One region of the uncultured Thermomonas sp. genome, then DNA from elsewhere that is predicted to be linked to it. Evidence: predicted binding sites of a transcription regulator. Region 1 holds the regulator's gene; the other holds the start of a gene.
What was found. The regulator sigma-54, encoded in region 1, starts transcription at its own class of promoters, with help from an activator protein. The targets are predictions, from matches to a motif close to TGGCACGNGCNTTGC.
Positions count from the first base shown of each region.

Region 1 (10,483 bases):
CTGATCCATGTCGGCAATCAGGCTTTCGCGCACTTCCTCGCCAACATGCACCAGCACTTCGCCGTCATCCTCGGCGTCCACCAGCCCCCACACCACGCTGCGCTTGCCCGGCGGCAGCGATTCCAGCAGGTTGCCGATCTCGGCCGGCGACAGCGTGTTGACCATGCGCCGCACCGGCCCCAGCCGGCCACTGTCCAGCGCATCGGACAACAGGCGCAGCTGGCGCGCAGTCTTGTCGTGGCGAATGGGCTCGGCCATGCGTGGTTCCGGCGGATAAGAGGGACGCCGCGGTGCAGGGCACGCAGGCGAGGGGTCAGGCGTTCATGATGCGCACATTATCGCTTGTGCAGATGACAACTGTCCAAGCATGATGTCGCGCACAGGGCGGGCTCCTACGGTTGGGAATGGGTGTTCAGCCAGCGCAAAATCGAAGCACGGTTGCGCGCACGCAGCAAGCTGGGGGCAGCGGCCCGCAACTGTGCATGCATGCTGTTGCGAATGGTCTGGCGAACTTCCAACAAGGTTGCTGGATGCAAGCTGAGTTCGGTCAGGCCCAGCGCCAGCAGCAGTGGCACGAAAGTGGGATCGGCCGCAATTTCCCCACACACCGTGACTGGAATCCGCCGCCGCAGGCCGGTGCGGATCACATCGTGCAATACCCGCAACACCGCAGGATGCAGTGGTGAGTACAACTCGCCCAAGGATTCATTGGTGCGGTCGGCTGCCAGCAGGTATTGCACCAGGTCATTGGTGCCTACCGAGATGAAATCACAGCCGCCAATAAAACTTCGCAGCGCCAGTGCCGCCGAAGGCACTTCGATCATCGCCCCCAGCGGAATGTGCGCGGCTACTTCAAGCCCTTCGGCGCGCAACTCTGCCAGTGCCGCATGCAGCGCGCTACGCACCGCTTGCAGTTCTTCCGCAGCAGTCACCATCGGCACCAGAATGCGGATTGGTCCATAGCCAGACGCCCGACCGATGGCTCGCAGTTGTGCGCGCAGCAATTCCGGGCGCGCCAACGACAGACGAACCCCGCGCAAACCCAATGCCGGATTGGGTTCATCGCGTAGTGCCAGCCCGGTTTTGTCGGCCTTGTCTGCGCCCAGATCCAGCGTGCGAATGGTTACGGTGCGCCCGGTCATCGCCAATACCGCGTCACGGTAAGCACGGAACTGGGCATCCTCATCCGGCAATGCATTGCTGCCCAGGAATAAAAATTCAGTGCGATACAGGCCGACACCCGCTGCGCCTAGGGCGTGCGCTTCGCTGACATCGTCACGGGATTCGGCATTGGCCCACAGCTTGATATCGATGCCGTCGCGGGTGCGCGACGGTTCACGCCGTAGCCGATTGAGCTGGCGGCGTTCGCGCCGCGCTTCGGCCACGCGGGCATGGTGCGCGCGCAGGTCACCGGCATTGGGCTCCAGCACTACCAACCCGGTGCTGCCATCGATGATCAACACATCACCATCATTGGCTTTTTGCAGCAGATGTGGACTACCCACCACCAATGGCAGATGCAGACTGCGGGCCAGGATGGCGCTGTGCGAGAGGGGGCTGCCGCCGGCGGTGACCACGCCGACCACGCCCTGCGATTGCAGCAGTGCCAACTCGGCGGGGGCCACGCTGTCGGTCACCAGAATTTCGCCCGACACGCCTTGCAGCACTGCATGCTGGCTGTGCAGTGCCGCATGCAAGCGGCCGATGACTTGATCGATGTCGTCGATGCGGCTGCGCAGGTACGCATCGTCCATGCTTTCGAATACCGCAGCCAAGCGGTTGCGTTGCAGGCGCAGGGCGTAGTCGGCCGAATAATGGCCGGTGCGAATCAAATCATCAATGCCCGAGAGCAGCTCGGGGTCATCCAGCAACAGCGCATGCAGGTCGATGAATTCACCAACCTCGTGCGCCAATGCGCCGTGCAGGCGGTCGCGCAGATCGCGCATTTCCGCACGCACCGTGGTCACTGCAGCGTGAAAGCGTTGCAGCTCAGCCGCAACTGCCTCGGTCGCGATTTTGGTTTCTTCGACATCCAACGCATGCGGTAAACGCACGCGTGCTTGCCCGAGTGCGCAACCGCGCGCGGCAGCGGTTCCGGGCAGCAGTTGGCGCATCAGCTGTCCTCGTCGAAGCGGCACTCGAACAGGGCAGCCACCGCCTCGGCGGCGGCCTCGGCATCCTCCCCATCCACTTGCAGGATCACCTGCGAGCCAGGGCCGGCGGCCAGCAACATGACCCCCATGATGCTTTTGGCGTTGACCTCGCGGCCGCGTGCTTCCAGCGTGGCTTGGCAGCGGAAGGTGGACAGCAACTGCACCAGTTTGGCGGTGGCACGCGCGTGCAAGCCCAAGCGGTTGCTGATGGTCAGCTCGCGACGAATCATGCACGGCCTCCGCGGCGGGATAGTGCTGGGGTGTGCTCAAGCATCATCGGTAATCGCTCCATTGCGTGCACCTGCGGCGGCCACCGCAGGCAGATCATCCAGATCCAAATCGGCGTAATTCATCACGCGCAGCAACATGGGCAAGCTCAGAGCAGATACCCGCCGCACCGGTGTCCCCAGGCGTGCCAAGCGCGCTGCGATATTGCTGGGAGTGGCGCCGTACAAATCGGTCAATACCAGCACGCCACTGCCGCTATCGACGCGGCGCATCGCTGCGCTGGCTTGTGGCAACAAGCTGTCCGGATCACCATCGAAGGGGACATCGAAGGCTTCGCAAGCCAGGGGCAAGTTGCGCATCAGACGCAAGGCAACCGCCAGCAAGGTGCTGCCAATGCCTTCATGGGTGATGAGGAGAATGCCGACGGCCATGCTGCAAACTTAACAGACGCAGAGGATGCTGCGAAAGCACATTGCGCAATTGTGGGTTAATCCAGTTCCCGATGGTGCACCGCCACTTCCGGCCAATCAGCGCTGCGGAAGTGCTGCGCCAGGCGTTCGGCCAGATACACTGAGCGATGCCGCCCGCCGCTGCAACCAAATGCCACGGTGACATAACTGCGGGTTTCCGAGCGCAACTTGGGCAGCCAACGATCCAGGAACGTCTGTACTTGCTCGACATAGACGCTGACATCGGCCTGCGCGTCTAGGTAGTGGCGTACTAACTCGTCGCGCCCGGACAGCGGGCGCAGTCGGGCATCCCAATGTGGATTGGGCAGCACGCGGGCATCAAATACGAAATCGGCATCGATCGGTACCCCGTGGCGATATGCGAACGATTCAAACATCAGTGCAACGCCGGCACCTTCCAGCCCAAACTCGGCCAGGATCCGGCGGCGCATCTGATGTACGTTCATCTCGCTGGTATCCAGCAAAATGTCGGCAATCTTGCGCAACGGGCGCAGTGCTTGCCGATCCAAGGCAATCGCATCGGCCAAGCCCAGACCAAGGTGGCTCAATGGATGCCGACGCCGGGTATCGGCATAGCGACGCAGCACGACCTCGTCGCGGGCTTCCAAAAACAAGAGTCGCGGATTGGCACCCAATGCGCCGATCTGCGACAGGGCTTGCGGCACCTCCGATAAATCCCCCAGGTTGCGGGCGTCAATCACCACCGCGATTCTGGACGGCGCCGAATCATTGGCCAACATGCGGCGAACGAAGTCCGGCAGCAATTCTGCCGGCAGATTATCCACGCAGTAATAGCCCAGATCTTCCAGTGTATGCAGGGCGCCGGATTTGCCCGAGCCGGACATGCCACTGACGATCAGCAGGCTGGGCAAGGTGACGCTCATGACGCGGCGCGTTCCAGAAAATGACTGTGACGGGCCATGAATGCGGCGGCCGGGTCGATGCCTTTACTGCGCAGGATATGCATGCGGGTGGCAGCCTCGGTCAACACCGCCAGGTTGCGGCCGGCCATCACCGGGATGGTGATCATGGGCACGTCCAAATCCAGTACGCGGCGGCTGCCAAGATCGCCGGTGAGTCGCTCCATACCGCTGCTGCCTGGGGTAGGGGATGGCTTGCTCAGATGCACGATCATGCGCAGGTATTTATTGCGCTTGACCGCCGTATCACCAAACATTTGCCGGATATTGAGCACCCCAAGGCCGCGCAATTCCAGCATATCCTGCAGTAATTCAGGGCAGGTGCCATCCAGCACATCGGGTGCGATTTGGGTGAACTCGGGGGCATCGTCGGCCACCAAACGATGGCCACGGGTGACCAACTCCAGCGCCAACTCGCTTTTGCCTGAACCCGACTCCCCGGTGATCAATACGCCGATGGAATAGATCTCCATGAACACCCCGTGCAAGGTGACGCGCGGGGCCAAGGTGCGTGCCAATACATATTGCAGGTGGTTGAGCAGTTCATGCCCGCGCCGGGGCGATAGCCACAGAGGCGTGTCGGATTCTTCGGCGGCACTGCGCAGGTCTTCCGGGCAGCTTTGGTTTTTGCTGATGACGAGCGCCAGCGGGCGAAAGTCGATGATCTTGTGAATGGTCTCCCAACGCTGACGCGCATCCAACCCGTCCAGCCATTCCAATTCTTCGGTGCCAAGAATCTGCACCTTGTTCGGATAAATGGCATTCAAGTAACCCGCCAGCGAGGGCCGACGGGCGACGGTGTTGACGGCTTCCAGTATCCGTTGGTCGCCGCGTTCCTGTCCGGCCAGCCAGCGCAGCGCCAAGCGCTCCTGCTGGCTGGCGAACAGTTCACTGGCGGTAATCCGCGTGGTGCTCACGCAGCCACCCGGTGCTTACGGAGCCCAGTGTTCACTCGAATACGCCACTCTTGGCCAGACCATCACCCTTGCGTTGTTCCAGCTGTTTTTCCTTGTGCTTGATCAGTTGCCGGTCCAGCTTGTCCACCAGGATGTCAATCGCGGCGTACATGTCCGGGCCCACCGCATCGCCATGCAAGGTGCGGCCGGCCACATTGATCGTTGCAATCGCCTTGTGCAACGGCTTCTCCAGCGCCAACTGCACACGGATTTCGCAGTCGCCTTCGAAATGCCGCGCAAGGCGTTCAAACCGGGTTTCCACGTGGCTGCGCAGGGCAGGCGTGACATCCATTTGCTGGCCATAGGTTTCGATCTGCATCTTGACCTCCTTCTGCTGATGCTGCGGACGGGTGCCCGCAACGGGTGCACGGAACGGTGTCAGCCGATCCGCACGCGCTCATGCGAAGCTGGAATTTGCAATGCTTCGCGGTACTTCGCGATGGTGCGCCTAGCCACCGGCACACCCTCGGCCTTCAACGTATCGGCAAGTCGTGCATCCGACAAGGGCTTGCGTGGATTTTCAGCGGCCACCAGTTGCCGAATGCGGTCCTGGATGGCGGTACTGGAGGTGCTGCCACCGGCGTCGGTATCAATGCCAGAGGCGAAAAAATCCCGCAAGGCCAAGGTGCCGCGAGGGGTGCGTACATATTTGCGCGCCACTGCCCGCGAGATCGTGGATTCGTGCAAGCCCAAGGTGTCGGCCACGTTGCGCAAGGTCAGTGGGCGGAGTGCCTGCGGGCCAAATTCCAAAAACCCGGCTTGCTCGGCAACCAGACAACGCACTACGCGCTGCAGGGTGTCGGCGCGCGATTCCAAGCCTTTGAGCAGCCACCGCGCTTCTTGCAGATGCCCGCGCAAATAGTCGGCATCGGCACTGCCGGCATGCCGAATCATTTGCTGGTAATCGCGCTGGATGGCCACCTTGGGCATGGCTCCGGCACCCAGCGCCACGTGCCAAAGCCCTTGCTGCCGCCAAATCACGCAATCGGGGATCACATAACTGCCGTTGGGCAGCGCGCCGTATTGTGCGCCGGGCCGTGGGTTCAGTGACCGCAGCAGGTCTACCGCGGCCTGGGCTTGTTCCTGGCTGCAGCCGACCTCTTGGCAGATGCCTGCGATCCCTAATTTGGGCAGGCGTTGCAGACTGTCTGCCGCCAGCTGCAGAGCCACCGTGCGCCCGACGGTATCGGCGGGCAGCGCACGCAATTGCAGGCTCAGGCATTCACCCAGATCGCGTGCCCCCACCCCCACCGGGTCAAATTGCTGGATGCGGTGTAACACCGGCAATGCATCCTCCACCCGGGTGTCGATCTCCGGGCGCAGGCTGCTCAGCAAGTCGCCAAGGTCTTCGCGCAGGTAGCCATCATCATCAATGGCATCGATCAGGGCGATGCCGATTCGCGTGTCGCGTGGGCTGAAGTGCCCCAGATGCAATTGCCACAGCAGGTGGTCGTGCAGGCTGTCTGCATCCTCCGAATGCTCGAAGTCGTCGTTGCGTGCGCTGAGGCTACCTGCATGTTCAGTCCATGTATCCGGTGTCGACTCCCAGCTGTCCTCAGGAGTCTGTTGGGGCTCTTGTGGCTCACTGTCTGCCGCAGGTGCGGTAGCGGAAAACTCCGCATCACCAGCGACATTGCCGTGGTCGGCATCTTCCACCCAGTCCAGCAACGGGTTGCTGGCCACCGCCTCGGCTACTTCGGCTTCCAGCTCCGCGGTGGACAACTGCAGCAAATGAATGGCTTGACGCAGTTGCGGCGTCAGTACCAGTTGCTGTTGCGTGGTGGCGGATAAATGCGGCTTCATCATCTGCAGCATAGCGCCAGTCGCGCGAAAATTGGCTGTCTCTGACGCTTCGATTCTCTCCGCGATGGGCGCGTCACCAAAAGTTACAAACGGAAGTCTTCACCCAGATAGACGCGGCGTACGTCTTGGTTTTCCAGCAGCTGGGCAGGCGCGCCCTGGGCCAGTACACCGCCCTCGGCAAGAATGTAGGCACGATCGCAAATACCCAGGGTTTCGCGCACGTTGTGGTCGGTGATCAAAACGCCGATGCCGCGTTGTTTGAGGTGGCGCACGATGCGTTGGATTTCGTTGACCGAAATGGGGTCCACACCGGCGAATGGTTCGTCCAGCAAGATCATGCGCGGCTTGCCAGCCAAGGCGCGGGCAATTTCCACGCGCCGCCGCTCGCCGCCCGACAAACTGGCACCTGGCTGCTCGGTGACGTGACCAATCTGCAATTCATCGAGCAGTGAATTGAGCTCGTGTTCGCGGCCATCGTCATCCAGATCCGGACGCAACTCCAGCACCAGACGGATATTGTCGGCCACGCTCAATTTGCGAAAGACCGACGGCTCCTGCGGCAGATAGCCAAGCCCGAGGCGCGCGCGGGCATACATCGGCAGGTCGGTGATGTCGGTGTCATCCAGCAGGATGCGCCCGGCATCGGCGGCCACCAAACCCACGATCATGTAAAAACATGTGGTCTTGCCGGCACCGTTGGGGCCCAGTAAACCGACCACTTCCCCCGCGTTTAGCTGCAGACCGAAATCGCGCACGACTTCGCGTGAGCGATAGCGTTTGCGCAGGCCTTCGGCGACCAGCATCAGGGCGTGCCCTTAGCGCTGCTGGGTGCAGCTGGAGCAGCGGTATCCTTGGGCAGAATCCGCATCTTGACCCGCCCACCACCTTCGCCACCGCTTTGCAGCTGGCCGGACTTGAGGTTGTACACCACCCGTTCGCCATTGATGCTGCCGCGCGATTGCTTGATCACCACGTTGCCGGTAAACACCATGGTTTCATTTTTCATGTCGTAATCGACATTGGCAGCGGCGGCGTCGATGCGATCACCATCGTCCATCTCCTGTTGCAAGGTCACCCCGCCACTGAGCAGGGCGCGGCTGGGGTTGCCGTTGGCTTGTTGGATCACGGCCTTGGCCGATTTCACATGCAAGCTGCCTTGGTCAATGGTGACATTACCGATCAGGGTGCAGCTGGCGTTGGCGCCCAGGCTGCTGCAATCGCTGCTATTGGAATTGATATCCATCGGCTGGTTGCGGTCGGTGCTGCGGGCACTGGCGGTACCACCCACGGCGAGCAGAACCAGCAAAGAGGCGCACAGATCAATGTTGCGGGACATAGCGGGCCTTAACCTGTGAAAGAAGGGAGACGTGCTGGCGATCCAAATCCGCGCGCATGCCAATGCCACGCATTGTAAGACCGGGTTGGGTAATGGTCACGGCATCGCTGGTTTGGGCGTGGTGTTCGCCCAGCAGGAGGGTCAGTGATTCGGTTTCGATGCGGGTGGCGGGTGGTGATTGTGGCGGACTGATGGCAATCACCTCGCCGGTCAATTGCAGCTGGCCGCCACCGGCAGGAACAAAGCCGCGCTTGGCATCCACATTCCAGTAATGCCCCGTCCGATCCGGAACTTCGAAGTGTGGCGTGTTCAATGTCATGGTTTTATCGGCCGGGTCGCGTTGCAATTGCGGCCCGCGCAGGGTGAACGATTCCTTGCCGAGTTTGTCCAGCGATACGATTTCGTAATCGTGCAGCACATAATCGGGGCGGCTTGTGAGCACCACATCCTGGTCGGGGTGGTATTGCCGCCACACCGACCAGCCCGTGATCCCTGCCGCCAGCAACAAGCACAGAATCATCCCGGTGCGCCAGTTCATGGGTGCTCCCCGTGCTGCAGAATGGCCTGCACCCGATCTTGTGCATGCAACAACAAGTCGCAAGCATCACGTGCGGCCCCGTGACCGGCCGTGCGTGGGGTGACCCAATGGGCGGCGGGCATGACCCAGGCATGCGCATCGGCAGGCACGATGGCCAACCCGACGGCGCGCAAGGTAGCCAGATCCGGCAGGTCGTCGCCCATGAATGCCACCGCATCCATGCTTAGCCCTGACTCCGCAGCGAGCTTGCGTATGCAGTCCAGTTTGCGGGTTTCGCCAATGTGCAGATGCGGGATCTTCAATTCACGCCCCCGCGCAGCTGTGACCGCGCTGTTGCGCGCACTGACCAGTGCGGTGGCAATGCCGGCATGGCGCAGCAGCACCAGCCCCAGCCCGTCCTGCACGTGGAAGCATTTTTGTTCGTGGCCATCACTGCCAAACAGCAGACCGCCATCGGTCAGGGTGCCATCCACATCAAACCCGATCAGGCGGATGTTGGCAGCGCGTGCCAGCACATCGGCGGGATAGTGAGGAGGTTGTGCCATCACACCACCCGCGCCCGGAGCAGGTCATGGATGTTGAGCGCGCCCACCACCTGGCCTTGCCCATTGGTGACGAGGAGGGCGTTGATTTTGTGGGTTTCCATCAATTGCGCGGCTTCCGCGGCCAGAGCATCGGCATCAATGGTGCGGGGTGCGCGGGTCATCACTGCATCAATGCGGGTGTGACGCAGGTCCACGCCAGCATCGTCCAGGCTGCGGCGCAGGTCGCCATCGGTGTACAGGCCCAGCAAGTGATCCTCGGCATCCACCACTGCGGTCATGCCCAAGCGCTTGCGGCTCATTTCCACCAGCGCCGCGCTGATGCTGGCGTCCGGACCGACTTTCGGCACGTCATTGCCTACATGCATGACATCAGTGATATGCAACAACAAGCGGCGGCCCAAGGCTCCCGCCGGGTGCGAACGAGCGAAGTCGTCGGCGGTGAAGCCGCGAGCCTCCAGCAAGGCGACCGCCAACGCATCGCCCATCGCCAGTGCGGCGGTGGTGCTGGAAGTGGGGGCCAGTTGCAGCGGGCAGGCTTCCACCGGCACTGCCACGTCGAGATGAACATCGGCTTCACGCGCGAGGGTTGATTGTTCGCGCCCGGTCATCGCCAGCACCACATTACCTTGGCGCTTGAGTGCCGGCAGCAACAGCAAGACCTCGTCACTTTCACCCGAATATGACAGCGCCAGCACTACATCGGCGTCGGTCACCATGCCCAAGTCGCCGTGCGCAGCCTCGCCCGGATGCATGTAAAACGCGGGGGTGCCAGTCGAGGCCAAGGTGGCGGCGATCTTGCGCGCCACATGCCCGGATTTGCCCATCCCGGTGCAGACCACGCGCCCGCGACAGGCCAGGATGGCCCGGCACGCGGCACTGAAGGCACCATCCAGGCGTGCAGCCACGACAGTCAGCGCATCGCCCTCAATGGCGAACACGCGGCGACCGCTGGCGGCGAAATCAAAATGGTCAAAACGGGCAGGATGGGCGGGGGGCACGTGGGTTTCCGCTAAACTTGTCCGTTCAGTTTACTTCAGTCCCCCTGCCAGCCCATGAACGCCGACCAGATTCGCCAGATGATAGAAACCGGCCTGCCCGGCGCCCACGCCAACGTCAGTGGTGAAGACGGAGTGCATTTCGAGGCCGTAGTGGTCTGCGCGGCGTTTGCCGGCAAGTTGCCGTTGGCCCGCCACCGGATGGTCAACGCGACTTTGGGCGAGTATATGGGCCGCGAGATTCACGCCTTGCAACTCAAAACCCTCACCCCGCAAGAGGCGGCCGCCTGATGCAGAAGATTCTGGTGGAGGGCGGTGCCCGGCTGTCCGGTGAAGTCCGTATTTCGGGTGCGAAAAACGCGGTACTGCCGATTTTGTGCGCCACTTTGTTGGCCGATGCCCCCGTGCGCATCACCAATGTGCCGCGCCTGCACGATGTGCTGACCACCGCCAGGTTGTTGGCTGGGCTGGGTGCCGCCGTTGTCCACGCGGGTGATGTCATGACGGTGGATCCGCGCAGCGTGAACAGCCACGTGGCC
Region 1 covers NZ_CALMPC010000087.1:10,136-20,618, forward strand. Annotated here, with positions in the region: gene mgtE (magnesium transporter) at 1-258, opposite strand, end outside; gene ptsP (phosphoenolpyruvate--protein phosphotransferase) at 393-2,114, opposite strand; gene QWB57_RS08050 (HPr family phosphocarrier protein) at 2,114-2,383, opposite strand; gene QWB57_RS08055 (PTS sugar transporter subunit IIA) at 2,420-2,812, opposite strand; gene rapZ (RNase adapter RapZ) at 2,869-3,735, opposite strand; gene hprK (HPr(Ser) kinase/phosphatase) at 3,732-4,688, opposite strand; gene raiA (ribosome-associated translation inhibitor RaiA) at 4,720-5,046, opposite strand; gene QWB57_RS08075 (RNA polymerase factor sigma-54) at 5,106-6,530, opposite strand; gene lptB (LPS export ABC transporter ATP-binding protein) at 6,614-7,333, opposite strand; gene lptA (lipopolysaccharide transport periplasmic protein LptA) at 7,333-7,836, opposite strand; gene lptC (LPS export ABC transporter periplasmic protein LptC) at 7,850-8,404, opposite strand; gene QWB57_RS08095 (HAD hydrolase family protein) at 8,401-8,949, opposite strand; gene QWB57_RS08100 (KpsF/GutQ family sugar-phosphate isomerase) at 8,949-9,947, opposite strand; gene QWB57_RS08105 (BolA/IbaG family iron-sulfur metabolism protein) at 10,002-10,235, shown strand; gene murA (UDP-N-acetylglucosamine 1-carboxyvinyltransferase) at 10,235-10,483, shown strand, end outside.

Region 2 (10,483 bases), on a different contig from region 1:
GATGGTGTCAGTGGCTTGGCGCGGGCGTTGCGTGGTGACGTTGATGTGATTGTGCTTGATCTGGGCTTGCCCAGACTGGATGGTTTGGCATTGTGCCGGCGCTTGCGGGAGGCCGGGCATGGGGTGCCGGTATTGATGTTGACCGCGCGCGACAGTCTGGAAGACAAGCTGCGGGGTTACGCCGAAGGTGCCGATGATTATTTGGTCAAACCCTTCGCATTGCGCGAGCTGGAAGCGCGGATCCGTGCGCTGCGCCGCCATGCGCACGCACAGACCGCATTGACATTTGGGCCATTGACCTACGATCCACACAGCATGACAGCCAGCCGCGAGGGCCGGCGAATTCCGTTGACGCGACTGCAAGGTGCGGTGCTGGCGTGCCTGTTGCAGGAAGCTCCGCGCATCGTGCCGCATGCACGCCTGCTGGAGCATGGGTGGGGCCAGCATGGCGGTGATGTGGCCGCCCTGCAGACCCAGGTGTACGAGTTGCGGGCACTGGTGGATAAGCCGTTTGCGCACGCCATGATCCAATCCGTACGCGGGGTGGGGTACCGCTTGTTGGGGGCGGTATGAGCGCACGATGGCCGCTACGCCGGCGCTTCACGCTATTGGCATTATTGCTGGGCTTGGTGATGAGCAGCTTGTCCGCATGGATCATGCAGGACATGGCCAACGACTACGAATACGTGGTTTCTGGCGAAATCCTGCGCGGGCAAGCCGAAGACTACGGGCAGCGCCTGGCACGTGGGCAGGCGCTGCAACTTCCCTCCACCCATCGCCTAAGCGGGTATCGCATCCTGGATCCGGCGTTGCCGGCGCGCTATGCCCAGCTGCCCGCTGGCATGCACGAAGATCCTGATGATGAAGATATTCACGTCGGGGTGTTCGACACCGCAGCGGGGCGCCTGGTGTTTGTCATCGACATGGGTGATATCGAACAAATGGAGCGCCACCTGCACCGGCTGGTGATTGCCATGATTGTGCTGGGCACAGCATTGGCGGGCTGGCTGGGCTGGCTGTTCGCTGGAATTGCCCTGCAACCGGTGCGGCATCTGGCAAAAAGCGTGGAAGCCCTGCCGGTACGGCCGCAGCCAACCCAACTGGCTGCGGCTGTCAGCCACGATGCTCTTGGGCAATTGGCTTCTGCCATCGACGCCTATCAGGCACGGCTGGTGGATGCCGACGCGCACGAGCAAGCTTTCCTTGCCGATGCCAGCCACGAACTGCGCACCCCGCTGGCGGTGATTCAAGGTGTCACCGAAGTGTTGCTGGACGATGCCGGCATGCCACCGCAGCAGCACACCCGGTTGGCGCGACTCGAGCGTGGTGTGCAAGACATGGGGCAGTTGCTGGAAGCCATGCTGGCCAGCGCGCGGCGTAAACCGTTGACCATTGAGCCCGTGGATGCACAGGCGCTGCTGCAGGATGCCAGTGCGCGTGCAATGGTCGGCAAGCCTGCCATCCCGGTCGTCATTGACGCCCCTGTGCAACTGCACACCGCACGCCGTGAGGCGCTGTTATTGATCGCCGGCCTGCTGCGATTGCAGCTGCAAGCGCAGGCATGCACCCAGCTACACCTGCGCATGGACACGCAGGCACTGGACATCCACACCACCACCACGGCTGATTCGGCGGCCATGCGGTCACTTGCACGCGCCGATACCGGCACCGGTTCGGCCTTGCTGGATCGGTTGGCTGCGCGCCTGGACTGGCAAGTGCTGATCCTGTCCCCCAGCCAGACGCGTTTGCAGCTGCATCCCGAAATTGCGGGCGCCCGCCGCCAGCCCAACAGCTAACTGCTTGCGTGGAAAGGAAAACTCGCCCATAATGCGCGGCTCACTGCGTCCTGCAGTGTATCCCGGTGTGGGTATTACTCCGGGGCCGCCGTCTCCCGGGCTACGGGCGACAACCACATACCATCGAGGTGCACAGTGTCCAAAGTCTGCCAAGTTACTGGCAAGCGTACGACGACCGGTAACAACGTCTCGCATTCCAATCGCAAGACCCGCCGTCGCTTCCAGCCCAACCTCCACGAGCGTCGCTTCTGGGTCGCTTCGGAAAACCGTTGGATCAAACTCCGTATTTCCAATGCCGCGCTGCGCACCATCGACAAGAACGGTATCGATGCCGTCCTCGCCGACCTGCGCAAGCAGGGCGAGAAGGTCTGAGGAGAACTGAATCATGGCTACCAAGCGCGATAAAATCCGTCTGATCTCGTCGGCCGGCACCGGTCATTTCTACACCACCGACAAGAACAAGAAAAACACCCCGAACAAGATGGAAGTCAGCAAGTACGACCCCGTTGTTCGCAAGCACGTGATGTACAAGGAAGGCAAGATCAAGTGACGCACTGGCGCGAACGTGCCTGGCGCGTTCGCCTCTGCCGGCGCGGCACCCCCGGATGCTCCTGCCGGGGATCAGGCTCTCAACAAAAACCCGCCATCCGGCGGGTTTTTGTTTTGCAGCATCGCCAGCTTTATTGCTGCGGCTTGGCAGCCTCTGCCATTGGCGACGCAGAGCCGGTCTGCTTCACAACTTCCACCTCCACCACCATGTCCAGCACATAGGCGAACTTGGAGCCGTCTTGGCCGGCAGTTTTCAGCGGGAAACGGTTGACGCGCAGTACGCTGCGCACGCCGGGGCGCACCGCAAAGCCTTCAATCGGCGTGCTGAATTCCACAAATGGCCCAGGGGTACCTACTTTCAAACCCTTGCCGTCGTAGTGGATTTCGCGCATCTGTGCGCACAGCACCTTGCTGTCGCTGGCGCAGGGTTTGGCATCGGGGGAGATTTCCAGGAACACGCGCTCGCCCGGGCCGCCGTATTTGGTTTCGGCAGTCTGGTTGCCAGCAAATACCAGCACGTCACCGGCCTTGTTGGTCAGTTCCAGCATCGGGTTGCCGCCATCGGCGATGCGCAGCCCCAGTTCACCGGTCAGGCGCTTGCTGGCGGCTTGGTCAAGGCCGGCCAGCTTGGGCTCCGCGCAGGCTTTCATGGTGGAGGCAAAATCCGTGGCCACGATGGTGGCACCGGAGAGTTTGAAGCTGGTATGGAGCATATTGCAGGCGTTATCTACCGATAGCGTACTGGCGGTGAAGTTCAGCGTCAGTGGTTTGTCGGCGCGCGCAAACAGTGCGTCGATGCGTTGCCCCTTGGCATCAGTGGCTGTGGCCAAGGCCCAGTGCTGCTTGGGCAACACGTTGACGGCTTGGATGGGGCCAACCGCATGGAATGAATACTGGACATTGGGATTCATCGGCTTCAGCGCCGGATTGGCGCTGCCGGCGGGCGTGGCGGGTGTTGTTGCCGGGGTTGCACTATTGCTGGCGTCGGCTTTGGCGGTTGCGCTGGATGCCGGGTGCGAGCTGGGGCAGCCCGCCAGGGCCAATGGAAGTGCAAGCAGGAACAGGCGTTTCATGCGAAGACCTCGATACGATGACGCGATGATGGGAAGACGATGTGGAGCGCATGCCGGTGGGGATGATGTGCTTAGCCACCGGTGGGCAGCCAAACCAGCAGGGCGATACCCAACACCAAACGATAGACCGCAAACGCGGTAAAGCGGTGGCTCTGGATATAGTGCAACAACCACTTCACCGCGACAAAAGCAGTGCTGGCCGAAACCGCGAACGCCACGCCAAGCGCCGCCCAATCTTCGCCGCCCAGCGCGCCCTGCTTGTACATCGACAACAGCTCGTAGCCGGTGGCGGCAAACATGGTGGGGATGCCGACCAGAAACGCGAACTCAGTGGCGGCAGCGCGGCTGGTGGTGCCGGCCAGCAGGGCGACGAAAATGGTAGCGGCGCTGCGCGAGGTGCCGGGGAACACGCCAGCCAGCACTTGCGCGGCCCCGACCAGCAAGGCCACCGCCCACGTGATGGTGGTGCGCTCGCCCACCTGCGCCGCGCGCCGGCCCGCCAGCCATTCGGCGGCCAGCATCCACAACGCCCCCAGGACCAGCGCCCAAGCCACCGGGGTCACCGACTCCGGCAGTTGCCAGCCCAATTTCTTGACCAGCAACCCCAGCACCGCGGTGACACCGAAGGCCGCCATCAACTTGATCGCGTATGCCCGCGACTGTGCCGGGGTGGCGGTGATGCCCAGTGGGTCGAAGGCGGCCGGCGCATCGCGGCCGGCAAATGCCAGCAACATGCCCCATAAGCGTTTCCAGTAAATCAACACCACCGCAAGGATGGCGCCCGCCTGGATCGCAACATTGAACAGATCGCTGCGCGCGCCCAACCAATGCTCGGCAATCAGCAAATGGCCGGTGCTGGAAATGGGCAGAAATTCGGTGATGCCTTCAATGATGCCCAATAGCAGGGCGGCCAGCAGATCGTTCATCGGCAGAGGAGATGGAAGGGTGGCGCAGCATACCGTGGATTGCAATTCACCAAGTTGGTGATACCTGAGAATTGATTGCACCAAGTGAGTGCTTATTTGCAATGTGTCGATTATCGATTCGTTTAAAATCAATAAGTTATTAGCTGGCACGGTCCTTGCTAATATCACTACCGTCAGGCCCTTGCTTACGCCCCTCCATCCTTTGCCGGAGTACCCCATGTCGCTGGAACAACTCGAAAAGCTCATCAAAGACCACAAGATCGAATTTGTGGACCTGCGTTTTGCCGACATGCGCGGCGTGCAGCACCATGTCACCTTCCCCAAATCGATCGTCGATGCCAGCCTGTTCGAGGATGGCAAGATGTTCGATGGCAGCTCGATTGGCGGCTGGCGCGGTATCCAGAACTCCGACATGGTGCTGCTGCCCGACCCGGCCACCGCCTTCATCGATCCGTTCACCGCTGACCCCACCCTGGTGCTGACTTGCGATGTGCTGGATCCGGCCACCATGCAAGCCTATTCGCGCGATCCGCGTGGCGTGGCGCATCGCGCCGAAGCGTATTTGAAGGCCAGCGGCATCGCCGAGCAGGGCTTCTTCGGGCCAGAACCGGAATTCTTCATTTTCGATTCGGTGCGCTTTGCCAATGAAATGGGCCACACCTTCTTCCAGATTGATTCGGAAGAAGCGCATTGGAATTCCAGCCGCGAATACGCCGGCGGCAACAGCGGCTACCGGCCGATGGTGAAGGGTGGCTACTTCCCGGTGGCACCATTGGATTCGCTGCACGATCTGCGTGCGGAAATGTGCAAGACGCTGGAAAAAGTGGGCATCGAAGTGGAAGTGCACCACCACGAGGTGGCCAATGCCGGCCAGTGCGAGATTGGCACCAAGTTCAATTCGCTGGTGAAGAAAGCCGACGACCTGATGACCATGAAATACGTCATCAAGAACGTGGCGCACCGCAATGGCAAGACCGTCACCTTCATGCCCAAGCCGATCGTCGGCGATAACGGCAGTGGCATGCATGTGCATATGTCGCTGGCCAAGGGCGGCGTCAATCTGTTCTCCGGCGATGGCTACGGCGGCCTGTCGCAGACCGCGCTGTGGTACATCGGCGGCATCTTCAAGCATGCGCGTGCGATCAATGCGTTCGCCAACTCCAGCACCAATTCGTACAAGCGCCTGGTGCCTGGCTACGAAGCGCCGGTGATGCTGGCGTATTCGGCCTCCAACCGTTCGGCCAGCTGCCGCATTCCGTATGTGGCCAACCCGAAGGCACGCCGCATCGAAATGCGCTTCCCCGACCCGATGAACAGCGGCTATTTGACCTTTGCCGCGCTGCTGATGGCGGGTCTGGACGGCATCAAACATCAGATCGATCCGGGCGCGCCGTCCGACAAGGATCTGTACGACCTGCCGCCGGAAGAAGAGAAGAACTACCCCACCGTCTGCCACTCGCTGGATCAGGCGCTGGACGCGCTCGACAAAGATCGCGAATTCCTGAAAGCGGGCGGGGTGTTCACCGATGATTTCATCGACGCCTACATCGGCTTGAAGATGAAGGAAGTGACCGCGTTCCGTGGTGCCACGCACCCGTTGGAATACCAGATGTACTACACGCTCTGATTGCCCGCGCAAGGGTGAGCGAAGCAGGCTGATCCTCGCTTCGCTCCCTCCCCGGCGAGGATTGGAGCGGCCGGAAGCGTGCACTGACGGGTGCACGCCTTCCGCGCCGTTGTCTGCATGGGCAGGGGGCGAGGCGGGCTGCGCGCAGCGGGTCTGCGCGGCAACAACAGGAGGCACATGCGATCGAACGATCGCCGCAGGCAGAACCCACACGATTCTGCATTGCACGAGTACGCAACACTGACCGGGGAGGGCTACCGCTTATGAGGAGCCTGCGTCATGCCGTCTCACGACCTTGCAACACCGTTTCATCGCGTGGCCTCCTTGCAGTGCACACGCAGCCGCACGCACGCGTGCACCTTGTTGGCCTTGTGCACCTTGTCTGCCATCGGCCATGCGCAAGCAGGCAACAGTGGCAACCTGTCGCTGACTAGCGACTATGTCTTTCGCGGCATCTCGCAAAACAATCAACACCCCGCCTTGCAAGCGGGTTTCGAACATGCCGCAGACAATGGCCTGTATGCGGGGGCATGGGGCAGCAACATCAGTTGGCTGGCAGATACCTCCAGCAGCGCCGCACCCATCTCCAGCAGTCTTGAGCTGGATGCCTATGCCGGCTGGCGCGGCACGCCAAGCCCCGCCGTGAGCGTGGATGTGGGCGTGCAGTACTACGCCTATCCCGGCCACTTCCCGTCCGGCTTCAATCGCGCCGATACGCTGGAGTTGTATGCCGGCGTGACGCTTGCCGCCAGCAAGCGTGTCAGCTTGGGCGCGAAGTATTCGCTGGCCACGACCGATCTGTTTGGCTATGCCGACTCCAATGGCAGCGGCTATCTCGACCTCAGCGCCACCTTCGCCGTTGACGACCACTGGAGCCTTGCCGCGCATGCCGGCAAACAGTGGATTTCACACAACGCCGCCTTCGCCTATCGCGATTGGAAGCTGGGCCTGACCCGCAATTTTGCCAACGGCGTGACGCTGGGGCTGGCCTATACCGGCAGTACGGCCAATAGCGCGCTGTACATCAATCCCGATGGCCACACGCTGGCCAGGGACACCGTGGCATTGACTCTCGGCAAGACTTTTTGAAGGAGCCACAGACCGATGAAACTGATCACTGCGATCATTCGCCCATTCAAGCTTGACGATGTGCGCGAGGCACTGACCGATGCGGGGGTGTCTGGCATCACCGTCACTGAGGTCAAGGGATTTGGCCGCCAAAAAGGCCATACCGAGTTGTACCGCGGTGCCGAGTATCAAGTCGATTTTTTGCCCAAGCTGAAAATCGAATGCGCGGTAGATAACGCGGCCTTCGATGCCGCGCTGGAAGCCATCATGAGTGCTGCCGCCACCGGCAAGGTTGGCGACGGCAAGGTGTTCGTGATCGGCCTCGAGCAAGCCATCCGTATTCGCACCGGGGAGATTGGCACCGATGCGCTCTGACCTACGCGAGGACTCCATGCACACTTTCATTGCACACGCTTCCATTACGCATGTGTCACCCCGCCCACCGCAGTGGGCGTGGTTGTGGCTGCTCTGCATCTGCGGCAGCGTGTCCGCACAATCGGCGGCCCCTGTGCCCAGCCTCAGCAAACCCGATACGGTGTGGGTATTGGTGAGTGCGTGTCTGGTGATCTTCATGACCTTGCCCGGACTGGCCTTGTTTTATGGTGGCCTGGTGCGCAGCAAAAATGTGCTTTCAATCCTGATGCAAACGTTGGCGGTGTTTGCGGTAGTCGCCATTTTGTGGGCGCTGTATGGCTACAGCCTGGCGTTTACCGAAGGCAATGCGTTCATCGGCGGGCTGGACCGGGTACTCGCACACGGGCTGGATGCCAATGCATTGGCTGCCACCTTCAGCAAAGGCGTGTATATCCCGGAACTGGCGTTCTTTGTGTTTCAAGGCGCATTTGCCTGCATCGCGTGTGCGCTGGTAGTGGGCGCGTTTGCCGAGCGCGTGAAGTTTTCCGGCGTGCTGCTGTTCACCGTGCTGTGGTTCACCTTTGCCTATCTGCCAATGGCGCACATGGTCTGGTTTTTCCCGGGCCCGGATGCGTTCACATCCAACGCGATGGCGGCGACGGCGACGGCGAAGGCGGGGTATCTGTGGGCGAGGGGCGCGTTGGATTTTGCCGGCGGCACGGTAGTGCATATCAATGCCGCAGTGGCCGGTTTGGTGGGCGCATTCATGGTCGGCAAGCGCATTGGCTATGGGCGTGAAGCGTTGAAGCCGCACAACCTCACCCAGACCATGGTCGGCGCGTCGATCCTGTGGGTGGGCTGGTTTGGCTTCAATGCCGGCTCTGCGCTGGAAGCCAATGGCACCGCCGCGCTGGCCTTCGTCAACACCTTCCTTGCCACTGCCGCTGCGGTAGTGGCATGGACGGCATTGGAATGGCTGCACAAGGGCAAGCCCTCGCTGCTGGGCGCGGCCTCCGGTGCAGTGGCGGGCTTGGTGGCGATCACTCCGGCGGCCGGCTTGGTGGGTTTGATGGGCGCTTTGGCGATGGGCGCGATCACCGGCGCACTCTGCCTGTGGGGGGTGGGCGGTTTGAAGCGTTGGCTGCGAGCCGACGACAGCTTGGACGTGTTTGGCGTGCATGGCGTGGGCGGCATCGCCGGGGCCTTGCTCACCGGTGTATTCGCTGCCCCGCGGCTGGGTGGTGCGGGGCTCTGGGACTACGTCAGCGAGCGTGCTTCACCCGATTACAACCTGCTGGCGCAACTATGGATCCAGCTGCAGGGCGTGCTGGTGACGGTGGCGCTATCCGGCACGGTGTCACTGCTTGCGTTTGTCATCGTCAAATACACGGTGGGGTTGCGGGTGGATGCCGACGCCGAACGCGAAGGCCTGGACATCGCCACCCACGGCGAAAACGCTTACGCCAATTAGAAGCACGATGGGGCGAGACCACATGGTTTCGCCCTGTTAGTGCGTCTGCAAACCCTGCGCTGGATGCGCACGCACAAATGCCACGAACGCATCCATCGGCAGTGCCGGCGACCAATGAAAGCCCTGCCCGAATTCGCAGCCGAACTCGGCTAGCCGCGCCCGTGTAGCGGCATCCTCCACACCTTCGGCCACCACTTGCAAATCCAGGCAGTGCGCCATTTCGATGATCGCGCGCACCAGTCCTTCATCATGCGGATTGGTGCACATCCGACGCACGAAGGATTGGTCGATTTTCAGTCGATCCACTGCAAATCGGCGCAGATAGCCAAGGTTGGAATAACCCGTGCCAAAGTCATCGATGGTGATATGCACGCCGGTGCTACTCAGGCGTTGCAAGGCCGCGCTCAGATGTTGGGCGTCGGCCAGCAGCGATGATTCGGTCAACTCCAATTCCAGCGCACTGGTGGGCAGGCCGGCACTGTTCAACGCCGCAGACACCACCGCCTCCAAATTGCCGCGCTGAAATTGCAGTGGCGACACGTTCACCGCGACTACCAATTCACCCAAGCCCTGCGCACGCCACGCACGGGCTGCCTGACACGCTTGCTGCATTACCAAATCACCAATCACGGTGATCAGGCCACTGCGCTCGGCGATGGGAATAAAACGTGCCGGTGCCACCAGCCCCCACTCGGGGTGCTGCCAGCGCAACAACGCTTCGGCACCGGTGATGCGACCGCTGCGCAATCCGATTTGCGGCTGAAAATGCAATTGCAGCTCGTTCTGTGCAATCGCCAGACGCAGGCGTGATGCAATTTTCAAATCCTCCACCGCGCCGCCGGCCATGTCCGGGGCAAAGTGCAGGAAGGTATTGCGGCCGGATTCCTTGGCTCGGTACATCGCCATATCGGCGTGCTCGAGCAGCGTGCTGGCATCGTTGCCATCGCCAGGCGCCATCGCAATGCCCACCGATGCGGTGACCGGCACATCCAGCCCATCCAGCGGAAACGCCTGCTCCAAGGTGTCAAAGATACGGCCCACCATGTCATCCACCGAGTCCTGCGTCTGCACACCGCCGAGCAGGATGAAGAACTCATCGCCGGATGCGCGCGCCACCATGCCGGAATTTCCCACGCACATCCCAAGTGCGTCGGCGACCTGGCACAACAGCACATCGCCCGCGGCATGCCCAAGCGAATCATTGATGGTTTTGAAGTTATCCAAATCCAGCAGCAGCACTGCAACCATTTGCGGCGAATCCGCACTGTCCATCAATAATCGTTTCAATTGCTCTTTGGCCGACACCCGGTTGGGTAACCCGGTCAGGCTATCGCGCAAGGCCAAATATTCAATTTGCGCATGCGAGGCCTGCAAGGCCAGCTTTTCGGACTCCAACCGCGTCAACACACGCCGCAAGTCACTCACGATCAACCACACGAAAAACCCACTCAGGGTGACGATCAGGCACACATTGAAAGCGCGCAGCGGCCCAACCGGCAATGGCGAGTGAGGCATCAGCCCGGATACATCCAGCAAGTACACGCTGATGAACGAAAGCACCATCATGCTGGTGAACCACAGCAGCAACCGTCGGTTACCAAACAGTCCGGCAAACACCA
Region 2 covers NZ_CALMPC010000033.1:15,447-25,929, reverse strand. Annotated here, with positions in the region: gene QWB57_RS03080 (response regulator transcription factor) at 1-573, shown strand, start outside; gene QWB57_RS03075 (HAMP domain-containing sensor histidine kinase) at 570-1,796, shown strand; gene rpmB (50S ribosomal protein L28) at 1,932-2,168, shown strand; gene rpmG (50S ribosomal protein L33) at 2,182-2,346, shown strand; gene QWB57_RS03060 (DUF4377 domain-containing protein) at 2,477-3,418, opposite strand; gene QWB57_RS03055 (undecaprenyl-diphosphate phosphatase) at 3,490-4,344, opposite strand; gene glnA (type I glutamate--ammonia ligase) at 4,562-5,971, shown strand; gene QWB57_RS03045 (TorF family putative porin) at 6,251-7,060, shown strand; gene QWB57_RS03040 (P-II family nitrogen regulator) at 7,076-7,414, shown strand; gene QWB57_RS03035 (ammonium transporter) at 7,431-8,864, shown strand; gene QWB57_RS03030 (EAL domain-containing protein) at 8,901-10,483, opposite strand, start outside.
Region 2: the regulator sigma-54 is predicted to act here: its motif matches at 4,489-4,503, upstream of glnA (type I glutamate--ammonia ligase).